3 regions of the Salimicrobium salexigens genome follow, and region 2 is predicted to be linked to each of the others. Evidence: riboswitches for the same ligand, from Rfam matches in the RefSeq annotation. Region 2 holds a riboswitch; each other region holds the start of a gene.
The links. A riboswitch is a leader RNA that binds a small molecule or an ion and turns the genes downstream of it on or off. The one in region 2 is predicted to bind S-adenosylmethionine.

Region 1 (9,748 bases), on a different contig from region 2:
TGCGAACTTTTCCCCTTCAAGAACATCTTCACCGAGGGAAACGAAAGAGAAGAACCCTCCTCCTATGAGGATAAACCCTGCTATTATTAAAATAATGGATGTTCTGGTGGGATTTTTGAAATGTGTGCCTCTAAATAACAATTTCTTTTCCTCCTACTTCTTACTTCTTTACTATCTTTCCCCGCACCGTTTTCAAACAAACTACAAGCCCCGGCAGAGTATACCTCCTTGCCGGGGCTTTGCTTATGCTTTCGTCCTGTAGGCCAGGTTTGATTCATTCAGGCTTTCCTCTTCTCCGAACAGAAAATGTTTATGCATATCGGGTGAATAAATGGAGTGTACCGTCTCCACACCGGCCGCTTCCGCAACAGAGCGGAGCATAGCAGGAGAACTTCCGCAACATAGACCGATATAATTAACTCCGTCATTTTTCGCTTTTTCCGCCCATGCCGCAAGTTCATACCGGTTATGATAGAGCGGGTCGAGCGAAGTCGGAAAAGTCGTTTCCGTCGGGAGAGTGCAACTGCATCCGCCATCCGGAAGATTAAAAAATGTGGGATTGTCTTCCGTCGTACGGTACGGAATCGGCAGTGCCCCTACATATCCGTTCACTTTTCGTCTTATTTTCTCTACGTAGGGCTGCATAGTATCAGGACCGCGAAAACAGTTCATACCTACGACCAGTGCTCCGTTCTCTTCAAGAGAGGCGCAGGAATCCTCCACGGTGTAGCCGTCACGCAGTATGTTTTCCCCCATAAGACCGAGGGTTATGACAGCCGGGAGTTCAACCCGTCTGATCTCCTCCAGAGCAATAAGAGCTTCTTCGTGGTAGTAGAACGTTTCCCCGTTCACAAAATCCACCCCTTCTTCTTTACACCATCCGACCATTTCCCGGAACATTTCCCGGACTTGAACTTTACTATCTTCATTTTCCGGATCAAAGATATTCGTATTCGAAATGTTCCCGGCCACGAGCGCTTCTTCCTCCGGATGTTCTCGCGCCACTTCTTTAGCCAGACGGATTGCGTTCCGGTTCAGCGGTTCAAGCAGTTCCTCTTTGCCTATGATTCTCATCTTCTCCCGGTGGGCGTTGTAGGTAAAAGCTAACACTACATCGGAACCTGCAAGCATATAATCCCGGTACGTCTGTTTCAAAGCTTCCGGATTCTTAAGGGCTACTTCCGGCACGAAAGAACCCGCCTGAAGATATCCTCTCCTCTCCAATTCAAACAGGTAACCTTCCCCGGCAATCACCGGACCTTCTTCCAGCCGCTGCTTAAGACTTCTTTTAGTCATATACCTCGCTCCTTTTTATAATGGTTTGCGTATCAGGGCAGTTATGCACTTTTTCGAACAGACTCCAAAAGCGCTGCGCCCAGGTCATCCATCAGGTCATTTTTATCTTCAATGCCTACGGAGAAGCGGAGAAGACAACTATCCACTCCATATTTCACCCTCGTCTCCTCCGGAATATCCGCATGCGTCTGAGTTGCAGGATAAGTAATGAAACTCTCCACCCCTCCAAGACTTTCAGCAAACGTAATGATATTTAAGGTCTTCAGAAAAACCGGCACCTGTTCTTCTCTTGTTAAACGGAAAGAAAGCATCCCGCCCCGTCCCGGATACAGGACTTCCCGGACCTCTTCACGGCTCTTCAGATAATCAACAATTGTTTCCGCATTCTCCTCGTGCTGTTTCATACGTATGTGGAGCGTTTTCATCCCTCTCAGTAAAAGCCAGGAATCCATCGCCGACAGTGTCGCACCAATCCCGTTATGAAGGTTCTGGACAGTGCGGGTGAGCTCCTCCCCTTTCGTTATGATCGCCCCCGCCAGGACGTCATTATGACCTCCAAGATACTTCGTACCGCTGTGGATAACGATGTCCGCCCCTTCTTCCAGAGGATTCTGAAGGAGAGGTGAATAAAACGTGTTATCCACTATTAGCCTTACACCGTATTTTCTGCAGACAGCAGCGCATTTCGAAATGTCCACCTCCTTCATCAAAGGATTGGCCGGAGTCTCGAAAAATACGGCTTTTGTCCTTTCCCTCATTTCACTCTCCAGTGCCGCATCATTCGTGAGGTCTGCATAACGAAAAGTTATCCCGTACCGGGCAAGAACTTCTTCAAACAGCCGGTAGGTCCCGCCGTACAAATCACGTGAAACGATCACCTCCTCCCCCGAGCGGAACAGACCGAAAACTGTATGGATAGCTGCCATTCCGGAACTGCAGGCAAAAGCCCCGTCTCCCTTTTCGAGTTCCTGAAGTGTTTTCTCCAAAACAGAGCGCGTGGGGTTAGCCGTCCTTGTGTAATCAAAACCGGTGGATTCCCCGAGCCCGTGATGGGCATAACTTGTGGAAAAATAAACCGGAGTGCTTACTGCGCCGGTACCGGGGTCCGTCCTGTTTCCGGCCTGCGTCAGTATTGTCGCTCTCTCGTGTACCATAGTGGCATCCCTCCCATAAAAAAATCGACCTCCTGAAAAGAGGCCGATTTCTACACATTTGTGTACTATCGTCCTCTCATCTTTTCAAAGCACAGGCTTTGCTGGAATTGGCACCAGTTCGCTTTTAAACAATGGTTGCCGAGGTTTCAAAGGGCCAGTCCCTCCACCTCTCTGGATAAGAGTCCATTAATATTCATTTGATTTTCACCAATTATATAGACGAACGCAGCATTCGTCAATATTTTTTTAATTATTTTTCAATTCAGTCGTTTCCTTACAAAGGTTTCCGTAAATAACCGACTGAAAAAAATACCTCCGAACGCCATCAAAAGGGCTCCCGCCCACATCATCTGCACAGCAAATACCACGACGAAAATGAGTGTCTGGAAGAAAAGAAGCTGTCTCAGGAAACGTATCAATTCTTCTTTTCTCTGTTCAAAGGAGACCGGATAAATATCCAGCCAGGCGATAGTCCGATGATGCTGCCACAACGTCATCATCTGGAATCCGCTCAAATAAAGAAACAGGACACCGATAATTACACTTATCATCATATTAGGAACGAACCATACAGCAAGAGCACCTATAGCAGCCAGACGAATGTACATCCCGCTGTAATCGCCGGATCTTGCAAAAGTAATTCGGTACAGGTAAGTGTACGTTGTATCTCCGGAAAAAGGAATGCGGGCGGTCAAAAGTTTTACGATAAGACGCCTTCGTTTCACCCGGCTTTTCAGATGCGGAACGTCTGTGAACATATTAGCCAGCCTGTAGAACACTCTCATCCGTCCCTGGTCTTTTTCCAGCAGAAGATCCCAGGCAAGCCCGGCTTTCTGCTTCGATACTCTCCAGGCATATACTACAAGCCCGCTCAAGAGCACAAGACCCGGAACGACAAACAAGAGGGCACCAACGGCCGCAGAGTAAAACAGGGCGGCTGAAACTATCCACGCCGCCGCCTGATAGCCGATACGTATAGAAGGCTGACGTTCCTGCAGCATCCACCAGTTGGACTGCATTACTCCCGCCTTCACGACAAGCATAAGCAGAATGATGGCGAGGTAGTGATCCGTACCCAGTTCAGGATACACGGTAAAATACAAAGGTCCGAGCGCAGCCCCCGCAAGAAAAATTACGTAAAGCTGCACCACATAACTATAGTAAAGACTGAAACGGAAATAATCCTTCAACTCGAACTCCGCCGGCAGAAGAAAAACCAGGTCCGGTTCTTTGATCATTGTACGTACCGGACTGTAGGATGTAATGCTGGCGAAAACCAGAGCTACAATCAGTCCGGCGGGGAAATCTTCCGGAACGGTCTGCAGCCACTGCTGATAAAAGTATGCACCGGCCGAAAGAAGAAAAAACATCACTACCGCAATATGACCGTTAAAAATATAGCGCGTATACCGGCTCAGTTCTTTCGTGTGTTCCCTCATCCGCTCTTTCCAGAAACGTCTGGCGTTAATCATGGGAATCGTCCTTCGTCAATCGTACATATATATCGTCGAGGGAAGCCCGCGGCATGGAAAAGAATGTGCGAAGTTCTTCCAGTGTCCCGTCTGCTCTGATTTCTCCTTCATGAAGAATGACAAAGCGGTCACAGTATTTCTCTGCAGTGGCGAGTATATGAGTCGACATAAGAACCCCGGCCCCGTTCTCCTTCATTTCTTCCATCCATTCCAGATAAGACTGGATGCCGAGCGGGTCGAGCCCTACAAACGGCTCATCTACGATATATAAAGCGGGTTCGATCAGAAAAGCACACATAATCATGACTTTCTGACGCATCCCCTTGGAGAAGTGAACAGGAAACCAGTGAAGCCTTTTTTCCATATGAAATTCTTTTAAGAGAGGGGGGACTCTGCTGTTAAAAGTCTGTTCATCAATGTGATACGCACGGGCAGTCAGGCGCAGGTGCTCTTCCAGCGTAAGTTCATCGTACAGAATAGGCATCTCGGGGATATAGGCAAGCTGTTGACGATAGCTTTCGGGGTTCTCCCTGAAAGACGTACTGTTTATGGAAACACTTCCTTTTTTCGCCTCCATCATTCCGATAACGTGCTTGATGGTCGTACTTTTCCCGGCGCCGTTCAATCCGATAAGACCAACTATTTCACCGGAATTCACCTGAAGAGAAATGCCGTGCAGAACGTTTTTCCGGGTATAGCCCCCAAATAAATTTTCGATATGTAATAGTGATTCCAATCTGACTCCCTCTTTTCGTATGTAGTGGTCCCTTCCTTTAAAAAATAGTACCATAGTTGGCTTTCCTATTACAGTTCTTGCGTCCTGCTATGGTACAATACCCATCAAGGAGGGAATATTTATGACAGATTGTATTTTCTGCAAAATTATCAACGGAGAAATTCCATCAGCCAAAGTATATGAAGACGAAGAAGTTTATGCCTTTTTAGACATTAGTCAGGTCACCAAAGGTCATACGCTCGTCATTCCAAAACAGCATACTAAAAACATCTACGAAACTCACCCGCAAGTAGCCTCCAATGTGTTTGCACGAATACCGAAAATCGCCACGGCCGTTAAATCCGCTTTTGATGCGGATGGGGTGAACATCGTAAATAATAACGACGAAGCAGCCTATCAGTCTGTATTTCACTTACACATCCACGTTCTTCCAAGGTACGAAAATGGAGACGGTTTCGGAGTCAAATGGACGGACAACAGTAATTCCTACACTCCGGAACAGCTTCAGGAACTGTCGCAGACGATTGCTGAAAAGATTTCTTAGAAACTGTACGGGACTTTTGTTATACTTATAACACATTCGCAATCGACCACGAGGGTACGGTTGGAGTGAAATCAGAAAAGCTTAGAAGAGGAGAGATTAGATGAATACTCGTGTACTGGTGTTGCTGTCGTTGTTTATAGGAATAGGGGCTGTACTGCATGCAGTCATGCCGCCGATATTTTTCGGAATGAGGCCGGATATGCTGCTTGCCATGATGTTTTTGGGGATTATTATGTTCCCCAAAGTATCTTACGTTCTTGTGCTTTCCACAGCTACAGGAATCGTCTCTGCATTAACCACCACCGCACCGGGCGGACAGATCGCAAACCTTATTGAAAAACCCGTCACAGGTATGATTGTATTTGTGCTCGTTCTCGCCATGCGTAACTTCAAACAGGAACGCATCAAAGCAGCTGTTCTTACGGCTGTCGGAACGATTGTCAGCGGCTCCATTTTCCTGGGGTTGATTCTGTTCGTTATCGGTTTAATGGATGCAGGCTTTATAGCCATATTCCTGACTGTAGTACTCCCGACAGCGCTTTTAAACACTGTGCTGATGGTGGTATTGCACCCCGTTTCTCTCAGAATTATGAGAAACTCTCCGGCACAGACACTTCGCGCTTCCTGACTTTACAGGAGCGGTCTCTCTATCTGGCCGCTCTCCTGCTTTCAGGAGGAAAAGGTTTAAATGTATACATATCAGGAGAAACAGTAAACAGGTACAGGTTAGTGAGTAAAGGAGGAAACAGAATGGTCCGAGTTAAACCGTTTGTTATGGGAATTGTTTCCGGAAGTGCTGCCGGAGCCCTTTACGTTCTTTTCAGCACTCCCTCGTCCGGCCAGGAATTCCGCTCGAACGCTGTCAGTAAAAGTAAAGAATTGAACAGTCTTTTACGCAGGTCCGGTCAGGATGGTAAACAATTCAAAGATCAGGTTACTGAAACATCCAAAGACACACTTTCACTCATCCGTCATCTCAGCGAAGATATCAGCTCTTCTGTCGAGGGCTGGAAACAGACGATCGCTCCCCATCAGAAAGAAATTCAAAAATACTTAGAACAGATTGAAGAAAATCTTGCAGACCTTGAAGAGAAAGCAAAGCAGCACCGTACCTCCGGAAACGAAGAAACTCCCCGCAACTGATGAAAGAGCACCCGCTCCGGGTGCTCTTTTTTTATCTTCCTTCATAAAAAAAGCGTCCCGGCTCCCGGGACGCTTTCCTGACATGATTATTCAGCAGCTTGTAAATCTTCGATAGAATCTACATCCATATATTCCGGGACTACAAGGCCGATTTTCGCGCCCTCCAGGTTAGCCCCGAGATCCTCTACCTGTTCTCCGTACTTCTCGAACTGGGAACCATGAGTGGCCGGCAACCATGCCGCTACCATTCCATCAGCTTCGCCATTGGCTACAGCTTCCCACATCGGACCATTGTCGAGAGGAGTGGCGGTCACTTCGAAGCCCTGTTCCTTCATGACTTCAGCTACAACGTTCGTAGATGCGATTTCCGAATCCCAGTTTACATAGACGAGTTCTACTTCTTTTCCATCAACTTCTTCTGTACCTTCCGTCCAGGATGATACTGCATCTTCATTATTGGAAACCCAGTTTTTTGCAGCCTCTGCAGGGTCTGCGCCATTTTGGATTTCAAGCATAACTTCTTCCATTTGAGAAGTTTCCCACTGGAACTGATCCAGAATCTTGTAAGCATTAGGCTTCTCGTCTTTCAGTCCCGTTTTCACCATTGTTTTGATTTCTTCAGCGTCCCCGAAAACTCCTTGCGGGTCTTCAAGATATTTCAGGTCATATTCAGCGAACTTCCAGTGTGGTGTCCAGCCGGTAACGACAATCGGCTCTTCATTGTCAATAGCTTCCCCAAGAGCAGTTGCCATAGCCCCGGAAGAAGAAGTGGATACTTCCCACCCGGCAAGACTGTCATACTTCTCCACAGCATCCTGGGAGGCCGCTACAACACCGGCACCTGCTTCAATACCTGTAATTTCGTAGTTTATTTCCTCACCATAGTTCGCCTTTCCGGAAGATTCACCGTCAGAGCCCGATTCTCCACCGGAGTCCGAAGAGCCTCCGTCCGAACCGCACCCCGCGGCTAATAGCGTCAACGATAACCCAGCTGTCATACCAATTCTTTTCCAATCAAACTTAAACATGTACTTCTCCCCTTTTCTTAATAAGTTTTATATAAATCAGGACACGTGGTCCTCTTCCACCTGCTTAAGGATTATCTCCCCGCTGTGTATTAAGATTCTGCGTAAAGCGGTCGATAATAATTGCCAGAATAACGATTCCGAACCCTGCGACGAAACCAGGTCCTACCTGAGCACGCTGAAGGGCTGTAATAACTGTCTGTCCAAGACCTTTCGCCCCGATCATGGAGGCGATAACTACCATGGAAAGTGCGAGCATAACCGTCTGGTTGATACCGGCCATAATCGTTTTCTTGGCCATAGGAAGCTGAACTTTAAACAGCTTCTGTGTTCCCGTAGTTCCGAAAGCATCGGAAGCTTCGATCAATTCACCGGACACCTGACGTATGCCGAGGTTGGTGAACCTTACCGTCGGAGGCGTAGCGAATATGACGGAGGCAAAGACACCCGGCACCATGCCGATACCAAAGAACGCAACAGCCGGAATCAGATAAACGAACGCCGGCATCGTCTGCATAAAGTCAAGAACCGGGGTGAGGATATTTTCTACCGGTTTACTTTTCGCCATCCATATTCCGAACGGCACCCCGATAATGACAGATATCAGACTTGCAAATATGACGAGTGTAAATGTATTCATCAGCTCTTCCCATAGCCCCTGGTTCGCCACAAACCATAAACCGATCACCGTAAAAGCGACCAGTCCGAACTTTTTGCCCGAGGCGAAAAAAGCGAGAGCCGCTATTACTACGATGAACAACCAGATCGGTATGTTCATCAGCCAGTCTTCGGCAAATACTTCGATAAAGTTGCCGAAATCTTCCCTTATAAATGTAAAAATAGGTTTAAGACCTTCCTGTATGCCTTCAGTTGCTGCTGTTATCCATTCAGCTACCGGTATTTCAGGAAATATCCCCATTCAGGTTCACCTCACTTCCGGACAGAGCGGCAATTACTGCCCCTCGCACAATGATTCCTTCCAATTTTTCATTATCCACTACGGCTACCGGGACTTTAGCGTCATGAATCACATCAAAGATTTCATGCATCGTAGTCTCCCTGCTCACCTGTACTACTTCTGTACGTAATATGTTTTTCAGAGTTTTTTCTTCCTTACCTGCCGCCTCGGCTACGTCATCAGCGGTAACGTATCCTTTTAAATTTCTATCGGCATCGGTGACGTAAATACTTGATAATCCTTCTTTCCTCATTCTTTCAAGAGCAGTCCGCGGGCCATGTTTCTCTATATCCACCGTCTCCGGCCGTTTCATAATGTGTTCGGCAGTCAGTACTTTGGAACGATCCACGTCCTCGACAAATCTCTCTACATAGTCATTAGCCGGATTGATGAGTATTTCTTCCGGAGTGCCGATTTGTACTATCTTTCCATCTTTCATCAGAGCAATACGATCTCCGATACGGAGTGCTTCGTCGAGATCGTGCGTGATGAAAAGAATCGTTTTCTTCATTTTTTGCTGAAGGGCAATCAGTTCATCCTGCATCTCTTTTCGAATGAGAGGATCGAGTGCCGAAAACGCTTCATCCATCAGCAGTACTTCCGGGTCGTTGGCAAGCGCACGCGCCAGTCCGACACGCTGCTGCATCCCGCCGGAGAGCTGACCGGGAAACTGATTCATATAATCCCCGAGCCCTACCATCTCGAGCGATTCGGACGCTTTCTTTCTGCGCTCATCTTTGTCTATGTTCTGGACTTCAAGACCGAATTCCGCATTTTCAACAATGGTCCGATGAGGAAACAGTGCGAAGCGCTGGAAAACCATACTTAATTTCCGACGGCGCACTTCTCTCAAAGCCTTCTTATCCATCTGGGAAAGGTCTTCTCCGTCGATCGTCACGCTTCCTTCCGTCGGCTCGATCAATCTGTTCACGAGACGTACCAGAGTGGATTTCCCACTCCCGGACAGCCCCATTATTACGAAGATTTCTCCTGCCTCCACACTGAAAGTAGCGCGGTTTACACCGACTGTGTTCCCGGTTTTCTTTAAAATTTCTTCCTTCGACATACCTTCATCCAGATATTTGGTAGCCTTCTTGGCGTTTTTACCGAATATTTTCGATAAATCTTTTACGTCGATTACTGGCAATTCCCTCACCTCTTTCTAAATTAGCAACGATTCCATTCGTTTTCTCTTTTTGTTACCTACTTGTAATACTGTAACTTATCCGACACATAAAACACAAACTTATTATAAATGTTATTCAGTTCAAAAATAACGTACAGTTTAAACTGTACACAACAAACAAAGTATAATACGCCTTTTTTCTTTGTTTTTCGTCTATTTCCTGCCGGTGCTACTATTTTCTCCCGCAGTAGCATTGTAGTAACCTTAAAGTAATTCGTACTGGAGGAGGATTGC
Region 2 (9,748 bases):
ACGGTAAACTTCTTCCCACTCCGGCTCATTGAACAGTTCATGATAAAGGCCCGGCCATTCTTTGTAAGCCTTCTCCGTCAAATTCTGTGCATCGAACCAGCGCTTCGTGTCTTCAGAGTTCACCATCTTGTCCTCTCCTGCCTGCATGAGGAGGAGGGGGACATCGCTGAACGGTTTGTCGCGAGCGACTTTGATAGCTCTTTGAAATTCTTTGTACCATCTTACAGATACTTTCTGCAAAATTTTGTCGTCCTTCCTGTCCTGCTCCCACACATTTTCATTTCTCGTAACTGTTTCGGGACGGTAGGGATATGATACGAGCAGAGATGGTGAAAGCCTGTCCATCACCTTGGCCATCGCCTCAAGCGGTTTACTTGCTCCATTCTTTATGCCGAGTGCCGGAGAGGATAAAATCACACCCTGGACCGGGAGCGATTTTTCCTGCAGCGCCCGGATAACGGCAAGCCCTCCCATGCTGTGACCAAGGAGAAAAACAGGGACCTCCACTTCCTTCGCATACTCCACCCATCCTTCAATGGTATCCAGGTACTGCCGGAAACTGCGGATATGGCCCCGATTGTCTATGTCGTCTCCCTGACCGGGGAGGTCTCCGACGACCACCGAGTATCCATCTGTCTGGAATTTCTCAGCCAGTGTCCTGTAGCGTCCCCCGTGCTCAAAAGCCCCGTGTACGACAACGATTACGGCTTTTGGCGTAACAGATATGTATTCTTTCAGCATCACTTGTACCTCCGTTTTCCTCTGATATACTTACTATAATATACAGTATAAGGAGGATGAAGATGATTTGCGAATATAAAGGTTACTATCCCGAAATTGCCGACACGGCTTACGTGGCTGAAGACACTGTCATAACCGGGGATGTGTCGATCGGGGAATATGCGAGTATCTGGTTCAAAACCGTAATCAGGGGCGACGTCGCTCCTGTCAGAATCGGAAATAATACAAATGTACAGGATCTCAGTCTCCTCCACCAGAGCCCGGGCATGCCGCTTACGCTGGAGGACGGAGTCACCATCGGGCATCAGGTTACGCTTCATTCCGCTACCATCAAAAAGAATGCCTTAGTCGGAATGGGATCGATTGTACTCGACGGCGCCGTCATCGGTGAAGAAGCTTTTCTCGGTGCCGGAAGTCTCGTTCCTCCGGGTAAAACGATACCTCCCCGCACTCTTGCCGTGGGACGCCCGGCTAAAGTAGTGAGAGATTTGACCGAGAAAGACTTCAAAGAACTGGATCGTATACGTAAGAGCTACGTGGAAAAAGGACAGTATTATAAAAACAGCGGAGAGAAATGATTCTTTGTTCTGGCCTCGGCCGTGTATTTTTCTTCTATTCTAATTTAACGGAATAAACAAAAATCCGAACGCTTTCGTTCGGATTTTTGTACGTGCGGCCTATCTATTCTTCTTTTATTTTAGCTCTCAGCAAATCCACTTTATCGACGTTTTCCCAGGGGAAATGATCCGCCGGGCGGCCGAAGTGACCGTACGCGGCCGTCTGTCGATAAATAGGACGTTTCAAATCGAGCATGCGGATAATCCCTGCCGGACGTAGATCGAAAAGTTCCCGCACAGCTTTCACGAGCCTGGCTTCCGTGACTTCCCCGGTACCGTCCGTATCGATGGAAATCGAGACCGGTTCGGCTACCCCGATGGCGTATGCGAGCTGGACTTCACACGTCTTCGCAAGACCGGCGGCAACAATATTTTTTGCAACGTAGCGGGCGGCGTAAGCAGCGGAGCGGTCCACTTTAGTGGAGTCCTTGCCGCTGAAGGCCCCTCCTCCGTGTCTGGCATAGCCGCCGTAAGTGTCAACGATGATTTTGCGTCCTGTCAACCCGGCGTCACCCTGAGGCCCGCCGATAACGAAACGGCCTGTAGGGTTAAGGATGTACTTCGTCTGGTCATCCATGAACTTCTCCGGGACGACCGGCACAATTACGTGCTTCATCAAATCTTCCTTAATCTGCCCAAGCGTAATCTCTTCGGCATGCTGCGTAGAGATGACCACCGTATCGACCCGGAGCGGGTTGTTGTTCTCGTCATATTCCACAGTCACCTGTGTCTTACCGTCCGGACGCAGGTAGGAGAGGGTCCCGTCTTTCCGCACGTCCGCCAGACGCTTGGACAACTGGTGAGCAAGCGAGATCGGCAAAGGCATCAGTTCATCCGTTTCATCTGTTGCGTATCCGAACATAAGACCCTGATCCCCGGCACCGATTGCGTCGATTTCCTCTTCGCTCATCTGTCCTTCTCTCGATTCCAGAGATTCATCCACTCCGCCCGCGATATCCGGGGACTGTTCATCAATAGCTGTAAGGACGGCACAGGTATCGGCATCGAATCCGAACTTCGCCCTCGTGTACCCGATATCTTTAATTGTCTGCCTTACGACCTGCGGGATATCCACATATGTCGTCGTACTGATTTCCCCGGAGACAAGTACAAGTCCTGTGGTAACCATTGTCTCACAGGCCACCCGGGCATTCGGGTCTTCCTTCAGTATTTCATCAAGAATTGCATCGGAAATTTGGTCACATATCTTATCGGGATGCCCTTCCGTAACCGATTCAGATGTGAACAACCGGCGATTTGCTGCCATGTTACATGATTCCTCCTTAAACTCTGATTACGGCACTCTTACCAGCATCATACTTTAATATACTGCATTCTGTTTCCGAATTCCGGCCCCTGTTTTCACGGGTTGAAAACCGGAATCAGTTCCATTCCTTCATTAACCATGCATGGAAAACAGGAAGGTCCTTCAGGAAACGTTTATACTATTAAGAGAAATTTTGATTTCCTTCATTAAAAAAGAAAAACCTTTCCTTCATCGTATGAGGAAAGGGATGATTTCCTTCCGCTCTTATCGTCCAAGAGAGTACTCTTGCGTCAGGTTAGCACCATATCAAAAGAAGGTTGCCGGGTTTCCTCGGGCCTGTCCCTCCACCGACTCTGGATAAGAGAGTTACCGTTCGCATTTTATCATACCAAATCAGCTATGATTGTCAATTAGATGGAGCAGCTTCCGTCTTTACAATCGTGGATTCCCACTCTGTATCTGTTATTAGCGATAAATCGATAAACCGGAACTCCGACCGCCCTCGCAGTCCGAAACTCCATCAGCTTTCCGGCGAAGCGAAGCAGCGGCGACTCCTTACATATATAGGTGATCGCGTCATACCCTACATGTTCGTTGCGCGAAGGATCATATAAATGTAATTGTTCACGAATTTGTCCTTCTTTTTCAGCGGGAAGAGAAGTATACTCGGTAAGCTTCTGCAGCGACAGCCAGAGCAGTCGATTTTCCCGGTCCAGGAGGCTCACCCACTTTTTCGTTTTAAGGCACAAAGGACATGCTGCATCGTACAGAACGATCGATTTCTTCAACCTTTTCACCTTCCTTTTCTCCAGATTATACAGCAGCTGCAGATGATTTTAAAAAAATGAATTGCAGTATGGACTATTAATGACAATGTGTTATACTATTTACAAATAATCGCTTACATGCGGAATTTCAGGGAAAGGCGGGTTTTTAAAATGATTCATGCCAGAAGCGACCGTTCAAGCATCGAGGAGCTGCTTGAGGAAGAAGGAACACAAGTACAGCTTTCTGTTCCGGACCTTACGAAAAACATACTCAACAGGAATGAAGGAACACTGACCGATACCGGAGCTGTAAAGGCAGAAACCGGAGCATATACAGGACGGTCCCCGAACGATAAATTCATTGTAAAAGACGATGAAACTGCCGAAAAGGTCGACTGGGGCAAAGTGAACCAGCCGATGCAGGAAGAAACATTCCTTCACCTTTACCACAAAGTGATCGGATATCTGAAAGACCTCCCTGAACGTTTCGTATTCCAGGGTTACGCAGGCGCCGATGAAGACTACCGTCTGCCAATCCGTGTGATTACAGAATACGCCTGGCACAATATGTTCGCAAGGCAGATGTTCATAAGACCCGGGAGTGAAGAGGAACCTCTTCACGAAAATGCGTTCACAGTGCTCTCTGCACCGGGGCTGAAAGCCGACCCGGAGACAGACGGAACCAATTCCGAAGTGTTCGTAACGGTATCATTCAAACATAGAATAGTACTGATCGGCGGCACGCAGTATGCCGGAGAGATCAAGAAGTCGATCTTCTCCGTGATGAACTATCTCCTGCCGAAACAGGACGTATTGCCGATGCACTGCTCCGCTAACGTGAACGCGGAGGGAGAAACCGCTCTCTTCTTCGGACTCTCCGGTACAGGAAAAACGACTCTTTCCGCCGACCCTTCCCGTTACCTTATCGGTGACGATGAACACGGCTGGTCCGATAGAGGTGTATTCAATATGGAAGGCGGCTGTTATGCCAAAACTAAAGACCTTTCTATTGAAACGGAACCTGATATTTACAGAGCCATCAGATTCGGCGCGGTACTCGAAAACGTAGCTGTAAACCCGGGTACGGGGAAACCGGATTTCACCGACACTTCCCTGACGGAAAATACGCGTGTCGCTTACCCGCTTGATCATATCGACAACGCTCTTGAGGAAAGTAAATCCGGACATCCCGATAAAATAATCTTTTTGACAGCTGATGCTACCGGAGTTCTTCCGCCTATCAGCAAACTTACGAAAGAACAGGCGATGTATCACTTCCTGAGCGGGTATACGAGTAAACTCGCAGGGACAGAGCGGGGCGTCACCACGCCCGAAGCTACGTTTTCCGCCTGCTTCGGCGCACCGTTCCTCCCGTTACCGCCTTCCGTCTACGCGAAGATGCTGGGTGAGAAAATCGACGAGTTCAACACAGACGTCTACCTCGTCAACACCGGCTGGACCGGCGGAGCTTACGGGACAGGTAAGAGAATGAAACTGTCCTATACGAGACGTATGGTGGATGCTGCATTGAACGGAGAATTCAAAAACACGGAAATGTACCAGGACCCTGTCTTCGGCCTTAACATTCCTCTTCACTGTGACGGTGTTCCGGAGGAAGTCATGATTCCGCGTAATGCCTGGGAAGACAAAAGTGATTACGATACGCAGGCAGAGAGCCTGGCTGCCAAGTTCCATGAGAACTTCAAGAAATTCGCTTATGCTGACGAAACGATTGCAGCAGCCGGACCGATCAAACGTTAATACTGTCATACAGACAACAAGCATGCAGAGAAACGCTCCATTTCTCTGCATGCTTATTTTTATCGATTTTCTAACAAAAAAGCTGCCGAGAATTTCTCGACAGCCCGGGGAGTCCCCTGGTAGTTACACATCTCACGCTACACCGTTCCAATTCTTTCCAGACAGCACGGGAGCACTTTATCTTTCATCATAAAACTGTACTCTTTCTGTCTCGGCAAAGCTTCCGGAAGCTGCTCGAGCAGTACCGGACCGTTCGTTTCGAAATAATGGGCTTCTTCCCGCAACTGTAAAACCTCTGCAAAATAAACGTTTTTGATGATCGTGCCACCTTTACCTTTGACGAAGTATTGACCGACGTAACGCAGCTGATCGACGATGCCTCCCGTTTCTTCTTTCACTTCCCTGACAGCAGCTTCCGAGGCGGTCTCCTCCTCTTCCACTTTCCCGCCGGGGAACTCCAGACCACGTTCCTTGTGTTCGGTCAGCAGCCATTTTCCACGGTATTGGCAAATCACCCATACGTGCTTCGGTTCGCTTGAAAAAGGGTGGTCCTTAAAAGATAATTTCACAGGATTATTATAATAATCATAGAACTCTTGCATATGGTATCAACTGCCTTTTCCAAAACACTCTTTTTACTCTAATTAAATCGTACCATATGAAGGGAAAATTACAAATGTTTCATTTCTTCTTTTTTCCACCGGCCGTACCGGAAATCATTGCAGCATCTTCCGGAAGAAACTATTTCTTCATGTTCTCCATCTGTTTCAGATGGGGACATACTTTACAGAACGTACTGTCTTCGTGAAGCCGGTAGGAGAGGCAGCAGCATTTCCTTTCCCTAGCCCCTGAAGGCAATAAGGGCTGAGACTCGAAGTAAGTGAAAGGGTTTTTCTGTTCACCGAACGGTTCTCCGTCCAGTTCATCGATGATATATCGAAAGTCTTTCCTTTTCTCTGCCAGTTCCTCTCCTTCATACCATTCAGGAAGTTTGCGTTCATAAAACCAGTACAGATAAATGGCTGTATTTTCCCATAATACCTTCTTTGAAATACGCGTAGTCTTATGAATGTGGAAAAGAACGGGCTGAAGGAAATCCCTGAATAAGTGCCGCATATTTTCAACTATCCACTCTTCCCTGTCTTCTCCCGGGACGGATACCGTTTTATCCCTGAGATGGAATTTAGGGAACCATTTCGGGTTCTCATCGATACGGATGTACTCCACATTCCCGGGGGAAACGTCAGGGAATTTATCAAACACCGTCATCATTACAATCGGCACCGTAACAGCGTAATATCCGAACCTTTTCCCGAGCAGGGAACCGGTAGTAAGAAACGACTGTGAATCAAGATACAGATGCAGGTCATTCAAAACATGTTCGATTCCTTCGCGGGATAACAAATCGGTTGCACGAACCGTTTCCAAAACCGGTTCCTGCAAATGTTGATCCGTAAAAAAGCGAAAATGCTCATTCAAAAACTGTTCTTCTTCTCTCGTAATCATTTCTTCACTCATATTCCTCACCTCTTCTATTCACTTACAAGTGTAGAAATTACTTACAGGTGTGTCAATGATTTTGATAATCATTTTCAGTATCGTTGAAACCATCTGTCTTTCGTAACACTTTCCATATACCCGAAATCCGGTTCGACTCCTATCCCGGGACCTTCGGGCACGCGTATGAAACCACCCTCAAGGCTTATGGGATCTTTTATAATATCTTTCTCAAAATATCGGTCGGATCCGGATAAGTCACCGGGCAGAGTGAAATTGGGCAGGGAAGCCAGCGCAAGACTATGGGCTTTCCCGATGCCGGTCTCCACCATACCTCCGCACCAGAGAGGCATGTCTTCTTTTACTGCCCGGTCATGAATTTGCAGGGCTTCGGACCATCCGCCCACCCGGCTCAGTTTTACGTTGAGTATCCGGCAGGCCTTGAATTCCATCGCCTGGACAGCATCTTCAAAGCTCCGGATCGACTCATCGAGACATATCGGCGTGTTCATTTTCTTCTGTAAATGGCAGTGCTTCCGGAAGTCTCCGGATCGAAACGGCTGTTCAATCATCAGAAGCTTGAATTCATCAAGAGGAAGCAGTTCGTCCGGGGACTCGTACGCACCATTCCCGTCAATCATAAGCGGAAACGAGGCGTCCTCTTCCCTCAGCGCCTGCAGCTGCTCTTTTTCCCGCCCCCGCTCAACTTTCACCTTTGCCCGTTGGAAACCTGCCTGCTTCAGAGTACGGAGCTCTTTTTTCGGGTCACCGGAGAGACTGATCACTCCCCCGGCGGCAACTTCCTTTCTCGTCCCCCCGATATACTCGGATAAACTCCTGCCTTCTCTTTTGGCTTTCAGGTCGAACAGGGCCTGCTCGATACCGGCTTTCGCCATAGGGTGCCCCTGTACGGTCCTGAATATCCTGGGTGCGTCTGTCTCATTCAGGGAAGGGAGCAGGAAATCTTTCGCTATATGCCAGGCCGTCGTTACGGTCTCTTCCGTATAAAAGGGGCTCGGAAAAGCGGCAATTTCGCCGTACCCTCTTTCCCCCTTGTCATCTTCCACTTCCACGATAATCACTTCACGCGAACCGATCGCTCCGTGTGCCGTAGTGAAAGGGGCTTTCATGGGTACCTCCACCCTGTGAAGGACGGCTTTATTCAATTTCATCGCACTCCCCCGCTTTCACCATTTCCGTAAGCTTATACTTCAGCACTTTATTCGAAGCGTTTCGAGGGAGCTCGGCCACCCTGTATACATATGCCGGATGCTTATAACGCGCCAGGTGTCTTTCGCAGTATTGCAGTATCTCATCCCTTTTTATATCTTTCCCGGTGAGAAAAGCCGCGGGAACCTCACCCCATTTCTCATCTTTCATGCCGGTGACAGCCGCCCCCGACACTCCGGGCACCTGCACGAGTACGTTCTCGATCTCTGCCGGATAAATATTCTCCCCGCCCGAGATGATCATTTCTTTTTTACGCCCGGCAAGATACAGGAAGCCTTCTTCGTCGAAGTAACCCATGTCTCCGGTGGCGAACAGGAGTCCTTCCTCCCGATCGCGTTTATAATACCCTCCGGACACCATCGGCCCCGCCACAAGAATCTCGCCGATCTCCCCCTCCGCTGCATTGATGTGAAGAGAAGCTGTAGCTAGGGCTTTCCCTGCAGAACCGAGCTTCCTTGTGGCATCAGCCGGAGCGAGCGTTGCAATCTGAGAAGTAGTTTCCGTCATCCCGTACGTCTGAAATACCGGAATCCCGAGCGAGGCCGCCCGGTTCAGCAATTTCTCTGTAGCAGGACCTCCGCCAAGCAGGAAACAGCGAAAAGAACCGGGGATATCGTCACGGTCGAACACTTCCACAAGCTCCTCGAGCATCACGGAAACACCGGAGACCATCGTGGCCCCTCTTTGTTTAATGCTCTCCACTACTTCCTGCGCATCAAAACGGGCATGGTGCTCTATGGTCATTCCGTAAATGACACCTTTCATCAGAGTGGAAAATCCGCTTACGTGGAACATCGGTAAATTCAAAATCCACTTATCCCCCCGTTCCATTCCGAGGTTCAGGGCGGAGCTGATGGCGCTGTGCCAGTGATTACCGTAGGTGTGAAGGACGGCTTTCGGAGCCCCGGTCGTCCCCGAAGTGTACATTAATGTGAAAACATCCTCCAGATCGATCCGCTCTTTCATCTCCGGCATCGTGTAATCGCCGGTGAGAGTGTGAAATGGCAGAGGCGATACATCCCCGGCGGTCAGCGCTTCCACTTTCTCTTCCTGAGCCGCCTCATAAATGATCGCCTTCACATCTCCATCGTGAATCTGATAATCCAGTTCCCTGATCGTGAGCCGGGTGTTCAAAAGAACAGCTCTTGCTCCCAGATAGCTGAGAGCAAATATCGACTCGATAAAGGAGACGCGGTTCGAAGAAAGAATCGCTATGTGGTCTTTTTCCTTCACTCCATGAAAAAAAAGAGCTGCCGCTTTACGTTTACACCTTTCCTCAAGCTCTGCAAATGTAATGCAGGAACCGTCCGGGAAGTCGACGGCAGGGTACTCCGGCTGCAGAAAAGCCTGTTTACTGAGCCAATGCGGCATCGTCGTCATACAACTCGCTCCTCTCAATAAATTCATACGCACAAAAGAGCGCCTGCAACAGACGCTCTTTCCTTTACTTATGGGAAACGCGGGAATTGATCGAAGTCAGGCTTGCGTTTTTCCTTGAACGCATCGCGTCCTTCTTTCGCTTCCTCGGTCGTATAGTACAATAGCGTTGCGTCTCCGCCCATTTGCTGAAGTCCGGCAAGACCGTCGGTGTCAGCATTGAAAGAGGCTTTGAGGAAACGAAGGGCTGTCGGAGATTTCTCAAGCATCTCTTTACACCACTGGAGCGTTTCTTCTTCCAGCTGTTCAAGCGGGACGACCGTATTTACGAGGCCCATTTTTTCTGCTTCCTCGGCCGAGTACTGACGGCACAGATACCAGATTTCGCGGGCTTTCTTGTGACCGACGATGCGAGCCAGGAGTCCTGCCCCGTATCCTGCGTCAAAGCTTCCCACTTTCGGTCCTGTCTGACCGAAAACTGCGTTGTCAGC
Region 3 (9,748 bases), on a different contig from region 2:
TTAACAGCATAGAGGATTTGAACATAGCATCCTCTATTCAGTCGCCTCTCGACGTGGAGGATATGTATAAGGACGACACTGCTTACGCTGCCGTCAATTTTAATGAAGAAAGTACGGAACTCACCGAAGAAATCTCCGAAATCCGTTCTATTACGGAAGATACGTCCGGAGTAACGCTGACCGGGGAGCCGGTCATATCGGAGGACATCAATAAAGCCAGTCAGACGGATTTGAAAAATGCTGAACTGATCGGTCTGCCCTTCGCTTTACTGATTCTTCTTATAGCTTTCGGAACGTTGACCGCTTCAGTGCTTCCACTGATTATCGGAGGAGTAACAGTAGTTTCAGGATTCGGATTTCTGGCGCTTGCCGGGGAAAGTATTTCCCTGTCCGTATTCATACTGAACATCGCTCCGATGATCGGACTTGCGCTGAGTATCGACTTCGCACTGCTGTTCATCAACCGTTACCGGGAAGAACTGGCCCGTCAGTCCATTGATGACGCTATTGTGACGACGATCCGCACGGCCGGCCGTTCCATCATCTTTTCTGCGGTCTGTGTATTTATCGGACTCGGGGCCATGAGTATCATTAACGTAGACATCTTCCTGAACATAGCGCTCGGAGGAACTATAGTGATCACTCTCGCCGTATTCACGTCACTTACGCTTCTCCCCGGTCTCCTGCGGCTGCTCGGACCGAGAATCAACAAGCTGCGCGTCCTTCCTGCAGAGAAAGACACCGTACCGCGCTGGAGAGCTTTCGCTAAACGTATTATGAAGCGTCCGGTAATGACTGCGCTCTTATCTCTCATTGTTCTTCTCATCGGTATTATCCCGATCTCGAACATGAGCGTCTCTATCCCGACGATTGACGCACTGCCCGAAAGCTACGATTCGAGGAGTGCCTATGAAACGATCGAAGACACTTTCCTCAGCGACTCCGACAGTACGATTCAGGTAGTCGTCAACGAAGAAAGAGACTGGCTCAGCAAAGAAGGACTCGAAGAGATGAAAGAGAAGATCGATGCTTATTCGGACCCTGGGATTGTGGATAGCGTAGACTCCCTGTATTCGGCGTCCGATGTCGGATCATCGGAGGAATTGTACGCTGCCCTTCAGAACCCGCAGACGAAAAGCGCCCTCGAACCGGCTATTGAACAGTTCATCGCCGGTGATAAGCTTCTCCTTCCGGTGAATCTTTCCGTAGCCGACAATTCGGAAGAAGCTCAAAGTCTTGTCAGAGAGTGGAAAGATGAGAAAGATGCACGCATCGGCGGCTCCCCTGCTTTCAACCAGGAAATATACGATGAAATATTCGATAAACTGCCGCTCGTCCTGACCATTATTATCGTTTCCACCTTCTTTATTCTGATGCTTGCCTTCCGGTCCATTTTAATTCCGATCAAAGCGATTCTGATGAATATCTTAGGACTTGCTTCCACGTTCGGTATTCTCGTGTGGCTTTTCCAGGGAGGCCATCTCGGTTTGAACGAGTCAGACATTGCTCTGATTCTCCCGGTCATCGTATTCAGCCTTGTATTCGGTCTGAGTATGGACTATGAAGTATTCCTCATATCAAGAATGAGAGAATTTTATCTGGAAACGAAAGACAACCACTACTCCACCGTGGAAGGCGTGGCGAACACGAGTAAAATCATAACATCCGCTGCCCTGATCATGATTGTGATTACAGGAGCTTTCGCCTTCACAGGTGTGGTTCCCGTCAAGCAGATCGGCATCGGGATAGCCATCGCTATCTTCATCGATGCTACGATTATCCGTCTGCTGCTTGTACCAAGCCTCATGAAACTTTTCGGACACTGGAACTGGTGGTTCCCGTTCGGCAGGAAGAAATAGATTTATAGAGGGCGGATTTCAGGCTGCAGTGTTTCCGACGGGCAGCCCGACGAGATCCGTCCTTTGTTTTGAAGAAAATGACGACCATTATGCAGGAATCGTTCCCTTTGCACGAAGCAAGGCTGTACGAAAGTAAGGATTATGCCGAAAACGTGACTTTCACTGCCGATTTCTTCCCTCCAAAGGCAGGAAAAGCAGGTTTTCGTTACCTTCGGATCGTCCTTTGTTTTCTGAAGGGAAGGAAAAACAGAAATGCCTACAGCCTGCCATATAAAAAGCAAAAAACCGAACCCCTGATTAAAGGGTTCGGTTTTTTATGCTGTTTCATACTTCCCTATTTCATCTGGAACGAAAAGAACGTTACGGCAAAGTAAAGAATTATGATCAAAAAAGAAGGGATCATGTACGTAAATTGATACTTCGGGTTCTTCCTGGAAATACTGATCAGGAATAGAAGTACAAATACGACCGATGCTACAGCTACAATTACATTGACCCGGCTCGATTCACTGAAAAGATTTCCCCGGAAATACATTACATCGGTAATGGCCAGGATGAGGATATTAAAGGCATTACTGCCGATCAGAGAACTGATGGCAAGATTGTAGTTCCGCATCTTCAAAGCGGTCCCTACACTCGACGCATCCGGCAAAGAGGTGCTGATTGCAACGAGAAATGCACCGATGAACGAAGAGCCGAGTCCGGTGATTTGTGCTATCTCCTCAGCCGTAATCGTTAAAATACTCCCCATCACCATAATGGCAACGCTGAGACTTATAAAGCGGGTGAGTACCTGCTTTTTGGTATAGTCCCGGTATCTTTCCTGCTTCTTTTCGTTCTTCACTTTACGTCCTTTGTATTCCGTACGCTTATTAATGAATCGGGCTCCGACTGCATAAAATAATACGAGAGCGACCGAAGAATAACTTACGTGAAGAAAGGGGGTGGGCAACGGAAAAGCCACGGCAACTATAACGATCATCGTCAGAAAAATGACGAGATAGGCGTACAGTTTACTTTCCACCGTAGTCCGGGTCATAATTTCATGTTTCCGGTAAATGATATCGAACACTGCCAGACCCAGAAGGTTAAAGAGATTACTACCTATCAGGTTACCGACTGCAAGACCCGGCGTATCGATAAAAACTGCCGTCACACTCGAGGTGAGTTCCGGAAGAGAAATAGCTATGCCGATTACAGCTCCCACAAAAGTAGAGGTCGCTTTTGTTTTCTCCTTTACTGCATCGCCGAACACTGCAAGATTGGAAGCTATGAAAAAAGTGGCGATTGCAGAAACAAAAAACCCTAAAAATATGAGGACTGCCATAAACTTGAACTCCTAACTATCGTTGTTTGCTTTTGATTAAATCCGCCGTCAACTGGCCGGACAGCGTTACCATCGGCACTCCGCCTCCCGGGTGCGTGGAACCTCCGGCAAAGTAGAGGTTATCGTAAAGAGCGCTCTGAGCCGGTACTTTAAAGCCGCCGTTCGACTTCTTGTCCGCTACGACACCATAAATCGAACCGCCGTTTGCCCCGTACAGGGATTCGAGATCTTCCGGTGCGAACTGGTATTCAAAATCGATGGAGTCTTCCAGGCCTTCGAGCCCCATACGTTCAAGTTTCTCAATTACCGTCTTTCTGTATGCTTCCCAGTCCCAGCCTTTTCTTTTCTTATTTTCGAGAGGTGGAACGTGAGTAAGGACGAACAGATTATCTTTCCCATCCGGGGCCTGGGTTTCATCCGATCTGGCCGACACACCTATATAGACAGTCGGGTCTTCGGCCGGCTTCCCTTTATCGAAAATTTCCTTGAATTCCTTCTCGGGGTAGTCGGAGAAGAAGAAATTGTGGTGTTCGAGCTGTTCGAACTTTTTGTTCGTCCCCAGTAATAATACAAGTCCTGAAACTGTCGGTTCATATTTTTTCTCGAGCTGTTTCGCTTCTTTCTTCCCTTTCTTCGTGCCGTCCAGGTAACGGTACGTAGGAATCGCCTCCAGGTTGGAGACGACGACATCCGCTTCCATCGTACCGCTGGCAGTAGCCACACCGGTCACTTCTTCTCCTTTTGTCACTATATGAGAGACAGGTGTCTCAAGATGAACGTCTATTTTCAGTTCTTCCATCACTTTTCCCATTGCTTCCGCAATCTGATACATGCCTCCTTCGACATAATGGATGCCGAGCCCCAGCTGCACATACGCCAGCTGGTTCAAAATTGCGGGTGCGGAGTAGGGATTGGAACCGACATACATCACGAGGAAATTGAATAACTGCTCCAGATGCTTGTTGTCCAGATGCTCCTGGTTCGCTTTAGCCACCGTCTTCATGGGGTCCATCTGCATGAGTTCTTTGAAGGAGTGATGTTTCCTGAGATCACTGAGACCCGAGATACTGTATTTATAGAAACTCTTCAGGCACAGGTCATACATATCCTGACTGTACGATAAGAAGCTTGTCAGTGAACTGTTCGGGCGATCCGTCACTTTGGACATCTCCTGAAGCATCGTAGGCAAATCACCCGTTACGTCAAGCTGTTTGCCATCTTCAAAAAAAGTCCGCCACTGAGGTTCGACCCTTTTGATAGTTATGTAATCGTGTATATCACGATGCACGCTTTCGAACAGCTGCTCGAGGACCCAGGGCATGGTGAGGATGGAAGGACCCGTGTCAAAAGTGAATCCTTTCCCGGATCTCTGGTTCAGTTTTCCACCGATATTTTCGTTTTTCTCGAGAACCGTTACATCATAACCGTCCGCCTTCAATCGTATAGCTGCCGACATACCGCCTAGACCTGCTCCTACTACTACCGCTTTCTGATTCGCCATACTTAGCACCTCCATATTAATAAAGAAAAGGGATCAGCCGATATCTTATCCTGCACCACTGCGCGTACTCATCTCCGTACTGTCTCGTAAGCATCGCCTCTTCCAGTTTAATTCTGTATATAAGACTTGCGGCTATAAGAACGCTTCCCACGAGAAGTCCGAATAGACTGCCGTTACTGAGCGCAAAACCGATGACAATGCTTAACAGTCCGGTGTATAGCGGATGACGCAATATGCGATACGGGCCGCTGCTGACCAGATAATCACCTTCTCTTACGCTTACGTTCCTTGTGAACTGTTCTTTCAAATGCATAATACCCGAAAGACGCAGCGTTACGCCGGCTCCGTAAAAAAAGAGACCCGTCCATTTCACTGCCGGGACGTCCACTTTCCACATATCCACTCCAAGAATCACTGCCACTGCTACGAGCATGGCTGAAAAGATATACCAGAAAGATACTTTCTCCGATTGCCGGGACGCGGGCGAGGAGTAAACGAGGAACTCCATCAGCCACACCAGGGAGACAGCTCCAAACAACAATTCGATCATGGCCCACGCTCCTGACTGTATCCGGTTCCTTCCCGTTTCCCTAAAGCGGGCAGATACAAACCTTTCCTTTGCAACAATAGAAATACCTACGTATATTCATACAGGAAAGGGGACATCCATATGGCACTGCTTTATTCACTGGGCATTATTTTAACCGTGCTGGCGACTTTCTTCATCATTTTTAAAAAGCTCACAAAAATAAGCTATATCGTTTTTTCTGTAATTTTAATATTTTATCTCCTGCTGCTCGTACTCAGCCCCTGGTTTCTTTTGTGAAATAAATATACCAAAGAAAAAGCGAGCCGTTTGAACGGGCTCGCCTAGCGGTTGCGGGAGCGGTTGATCGCTTCCCGGATGTGATACAGTTCCGCAAACATTGCTGCAGCAAATACAAGAAGCATACTGAGCAGTACGGAAATGATGAAAATGGATCCATCCAGATCAAATCCCAGTACTCCTGCAAAACCGATTAATCCACCTATAATAAGACCTATTGATGCGAATAGAACGATTTTTTGAAACGTCAGCGAATAAAACATGACTTCACCCCATTTTGTAAACTGGACTCTTACCTATCCTTTCCCCTAAATGTCCAGATGCAAAACCGGTGCTTTTCTTCTTAATCCGGCAGAAATATACTTTTTTTCGAGCCCAGGCGCAGTATGCAGGCCTATGACTTGCCTGCAGCCGCCCTGTCCGTCGCCTTCTCAATCGATTCATCCAGGTCATTGATGATATCCTTGACCGATTCGATTCCTACGGACAAACGAATCAGTTCTTCTGTCACTCCGCTTGCCGCCAGTTCTTCTGCGGACAGCTGCTGATGCGTAGTAGACGCTGGGTGTATGATCAGAGACTTCGCATCCCCTACGTTCGCAACATGAGACCAGAGAGAGACGTTATCGATCAGCTTTCTTCCGGCCTCTCTTCCTCCTTTGATACCGAAGTTAACGATAGCTCCGTAGCCGACTTGCAAATACTTATCGGCAAGTTCATGTGCCGGGTGACCCTCAAGACCCGGGTAGGAGACCCATTCCACGTCCGGGTGCGCCTGCAGATGCTTAGCCACTTTCAGGGAATTTTCAGCATGACGTTCAATGCGTAAAGACAGTGTCTCCAGCCCCTGAATCAGAAGGAAAGCATTTTGAGGACTGAGGCACGCCCCCATATCCCTAAGGAGCTGCACCCGGAATTTAGTGGCAAATGCCACCTCCCCGAGGTCTCTCGAATAAACGAGACCGTTGTAGCTGTCGTCCGGCTCTGTAAAGCCCGGAAACTTTCCGTTCGCCCAGTCGAAGGTACCCCCGTCCACGACTACTCCGGCAATAGCTGTACCGTGACCGCCGATCCATTTGGTTGCCGAGTGAACGACGATATCCGCGCCCCACTGCAGCGGTTTGCACTGGACCGGACTCGCGAACGTATTGTCAATAATTAGCGGTACACCCTCTTCGTGGGCAATTTCAGACACTTGCTCAATATCAAGCACGTGCAGGCTCGGGTTACCGATCGTCTCCGCAAATACCGCCTTCGTTTTATCCGTAATCGCCTTTTTGAAGTTCACGGGATCTTCCGGATCGACGAATTTCACGTCAATACCGTAACGAGGTAACGTTTTTGCAAATAAGTTATACGTTCCTCCGTACAGGTTACCTGCCGCCACGATTTCGTCTCCTGCTCCGGCAACGTTCAGTATTGAGTATGCAATGGCGGACATTCCGGAGGCAGTAGCCACAGCAGCCGTACCGCCTTCAAGAAGGGCAATTCTTTTCTCAAAAACATCTACGGTCGGGTTGCCGATTCTTGAATAAATATTTCCGGGCTCCTCCAGGCCAAACAGGTTCCTGGCGTGCTCGGTATCATCGAATACGTAGGACGTCGTCTGATAGATCGGTACGGCTCTCGAACCCGTTGCCGGATCCACTTCCTGTCCCCCGTGCAGGGCAAGCGTGTCCAGATCGTAATTTCCAAATTGTTCAGTCATAAAAAATCCCTCCTGTATAATGTATGGCAGAGGGTCTGAGTGAAGAGATATAAACAAAAAACCCCTTCGATAAGAAGAGGTTTACGTTAAATATACTTACATCCTCCCCTTATCTCTCAGACCTCTAAGATCTGTAGGAATTGGCACCTTTTCAAACCGATGTTTGAAGGTTGCCGGGCTTCGCAGGGCCTAGTCCCTCAGCCGCTCTTGATAAGAGTCGCTATTCAATTAAATGGTATGCTTTGCATTATATACGGAAGCATCCGAAAAAGTCAATAATTTTTAGAAAATTCTTATTTAGAGGCTTCGATTGCCTGTTCCAACTGAGCGGAGATATCGTCCGAACTTTCGATTCCGACAGAGACCCGGACAATGTGGTCGTCGATTCCGAATCTTTCTTTATCTTTATCGGAAAGGGTACGATGAGACGTACGTGAAGGAACAGAAACGGTCGTTTCAACTCCGGCAAGACTCGGCACAATCTTGATCCAGCCGAGCGTCCGGTAGAAGGTGTTCATATCTATAGATTTATTCAGTGCTATCGTAACGATGGCGCCGTTACCTTCTGCCGATACGTTTTTCGGGTAATAAACTTTCTCCACATCTGCATTTCTCTGCATGGCATCTGCAAGAGCCTGGGCGTTCCGGGACTGTTTTTCCATACGGATTCCTAACGTTTTCGTACCGCGATACGTCAGCCATGCTTCAAACGGACTCAGGTTAGAGCCGAGGGAGACAATTTTTCGGCGTGCTTTCTCTACGAGCTCTCTTTCTCCTGTAAGCACTCCTGCTGTCGCATCACTGTGACCGCCGAGATACTTCGTGGCGCTGTGGACGACGAGGTCGGCGCCCTGCTGTAAAGGCCTCAGCAGATAAGGTGTGGCAAACGTATTATCTATCATAATTTTCAAATCATTTTTACCGGCGATTTCCTGAAGAACTGTCATATCCTCCACCCGGAGGAACGGGTTCGTCACTGATTCTGAATAAAGCAATTTCGTGTTCGGGCGTATTTCCCCTTTTATGCTTTTCTGGTCACGGAAAGATGTGAGCGTTACTTCAATGCCGAGAGAAGGCAATTCATGAGAGAGAAGGTTGTGCGTCCCGCCATACACATCCTCAGCAGCTACGATATGATCGCCGGGCTTTACGACGGAAAGAATTCCCGCAAATATCGCTGCCATGCCCGAAGCTGCTGCAACTCCCGCGCTTCCTTCTTCAAGAGCAGCAACACCCTCGGCCAGCTCTTCCGGATTCGGGTTTCTTTCCCTGGAATAAAGGTAGGATGTCTCTCCTTCATAATACTTCTCCAGATCATCCAGGTCCTTGAACGTAAAGGCCGAAGTCTGATAAATAGGCGTCGCCTTACTGTGGACCGCAGCCGTCTGGTCAGCTTTATGATGAACAACTTTAGTGAAAAATGATGAATCTCTCATGAATAAACCCCTCCGCTTATCGTTTCGTAACAGTATATCTGCACATCGAACAGGTGTAAAGAAAAGTGGAAACTTCCGTTTAGAAGCGCTGGCGTAAGCAGGAGGCTTACTTTTCGGGTGCCCTATCCCGAAAATAAGGGTACTGCTTAGGACATGAGCTTCTGGAAGTTGCAGCTGGACAAAGAAAAGCGGAAGCGTCCGATTAGAAATGAAGGCACAAGCAGACCGGTCACGTGAAAGACGACCTTTCCTTTCACTGGTCCGAGCTGCTTGTGACATGAATTTCTGGACGCTGCAGCTGGATCATGAAAAGCGGAAACTTCCGTTTAGAAGCGCTGGCCTAAGCAGGGGGAGGAGGGCGTGTGGAGAAAAAGTGAAAGTTCTCAATTTGTTCATTGTACATCGCCACGCGAGTAGTTACACTAATAAAAGATACATACGGAAAGGAGCTTCACCCTCGTTGAAAAAACTATGGATTCTTATATTATTCACTTTGTTTCTTGCAGCATGCGGCCAAAAAGAACTTGAGGACCCGGTGGACTGGGAAACCGGGAGTTTTGAAGCCACTACCCAGGCCAAGGAGTCCTTCAGTATGGAAAGTATGGAAGGGAAAGTATGGATTGCCGATTTCGTATTCACCTCCTGTAACACTGTCTGTCCGCCTATGACGAGAAATATGGCACAGCTTCAGAAGAAGATGGAAGAAGAAGGGGTGGACGTGGAATTCGTCTCCTTCAGTATCGACCCGACCGTCGATGATCCGAAAAAGTTGAAGTCCTTCGGTAAAGAGCAGGGAGTGGATTTCTCTAACTGGACCTTCGTCACCGGTTACGATCAGCAGACCATTGAATCTTTCGCCAAAGATAGTTTCCATATTATCGTAGATAAGCCGGAAGGTCAGGACCAGGTGACACACGGCACCCAGTTCTTTCTTGTAGATGAAAAAGGCACGATTAAGAAATATTATGACGGGGTACAGGACGTGCCTTATGAACAAATTGTAGAAGATGCAAAAATAGTGAAAAACTAAAAAAGGGAAGCGCCTGTGGAGCGCTTCTCTTTACTCTGTCAATTCAGAACTGAATCTATGA

Region 1: another riboswitch for S-adenosylmethionine. It lies ahead of BW931_RS00465 (aminotransferase class I/II-fold pyridoxal phosphate-dependent enzyme); the one in region 2 lies ahead of metK (methionine adenosyltransferase).
Region 3: another riboswitch for S-adenosylmethionine. It lies ahead of BW931_RS09690 (O-acetylhomoserine aminocarboxypropyltransferase/cysteine synthase family protein); the one in region 2 lies ahead of metK (methionine adenosyltransferase).

What each region holds. Positions count from the first base shown of each region.
Region 1 covers NZ_FTOK01000001.1:72,571-82,318, reverse strand. The annotation lists gene BW931_RS00475 (phosphatase PAP2 family protein) at 1-141, opposite strand, end outside; gene BW931_RS00470 (homocysteine S-methyltransferase family protein) at 244-1,296, opposite strand; gene BW931_RS00465 (aminotransferase class I/II-fold pyridoxal phosphate-dependent enzyme) at 1,338-2,450, opposite strand; SAM riboswitch class I at 2,524-2,632, opposite strand; gene BW931_RS00460 (ABC transporter permease) at 2,708-3,922, opposite strand; gene BW931_RS00455 (ABC transporter ATP-binding protein) at 3,915-4,658, opposite strand; gene BW931_RS00450 (HIT family protein) at 4,780-5,202, shown strand; gene BW931_RS00445 (tryptophan transporter) at 5,303-5,830, shown strand; gene BW931_RS00440 (YtxH domain-containing protein) at 5,953-6,345, shown strand; gene BW931_RS00435 (glycine betaine ABC transporter substrate-binding protein) at 6,432-7,373, opposite strand; gene BW931_RS00430 (ABC transporter permease) at 7,438-8,289, opposite strand; gene BW931_RS00425 (quaternary amine ABC transporter ATP-binding protein) at 8,273-9,475, opposite strand.
Region 2 covers NZ_FTOK01000004.1:249,391-259,138, reverse strand. The annotation lists gene BW931_RS06940 (alpha/beta hydrolase) at 1-741, opposite strand, end outside; gene BW931_RS06935 (gamma carbonic anhydrase) at 804-1,319, shown strand; gene metK (methionine adenosyltransferase) at 1,423-2,625, opposite strand; SAM riboswitch class I at 2,887-2,989, opposite strand; gene BW931_RS06925 (thiol-disulfide oxidoreductase DCC family protein) at 3,036-3,413, opposite strand; gene pckA (phosphoenolpyruvate carboxykinase (ATP)) at 3,564-5,153, shown strand; gene ytkD (RNA deprotection pyrophosphohydrolase) at 5,291-5,755, opposite strand; gene BW931_RS06910 (IucA/IucC family C-terminal-domain containing protein) at 5,895-6,671, opposite strand; gene menC (o-succinylbenzoate synthase) at 6,746-7,822, opposite strand; gene BW931_RS06900 (o-succinylbenzoate--CoA ligase) at 7,809-9,260, opposite strand; gene menB (1,4-dihydroxy-2-naphthoyl-CoA synthase) at 9,329-9,748, opposite strand, start outside.
Region 3 covers NZ_FTOK01000007.1:45,717-55,464, forward strand. The annotation lists gene BW931_RS09660 (MMPL family transporter) at 1-1,859, shown strand, start outside; gene BW931_RS09670 (sodium:calcium antiporter) at 2,194-3,186, opposite strand; gene BW931_RS09675 (phytoene desaturase family protein) at 3,203-4,687, opposite strand; gene BW931_RS09680 (methyltransferase family protein) at 4,704-5,237, opposite strand; gene BW931_RS13540 (hypothetical protein) at 5,358-5,513, shown strand; gene BW931_RS09685 (hypothetical protein) at 5,558-5,776, opposite strand; gene BW931_RS09690 (O-acetylhomoserine aminocarboxypropyltransferase/cysteine synthase family protein) at 5,908-7,221, opposite strand; SAM riboswitch class I at 7,328-7,438, opposite strand; gene BW931_RS09695 (trans-sulfuration enzyme family protein) at 7,515-8,657, opposite strand; gene BW931_RS09700 (SCO family protein) at 9,118-9,687, shown strand; gene BW931_RS09705 (DUF1002 domain-containing protein) at 9,726-9,748, opposite strand, start outside.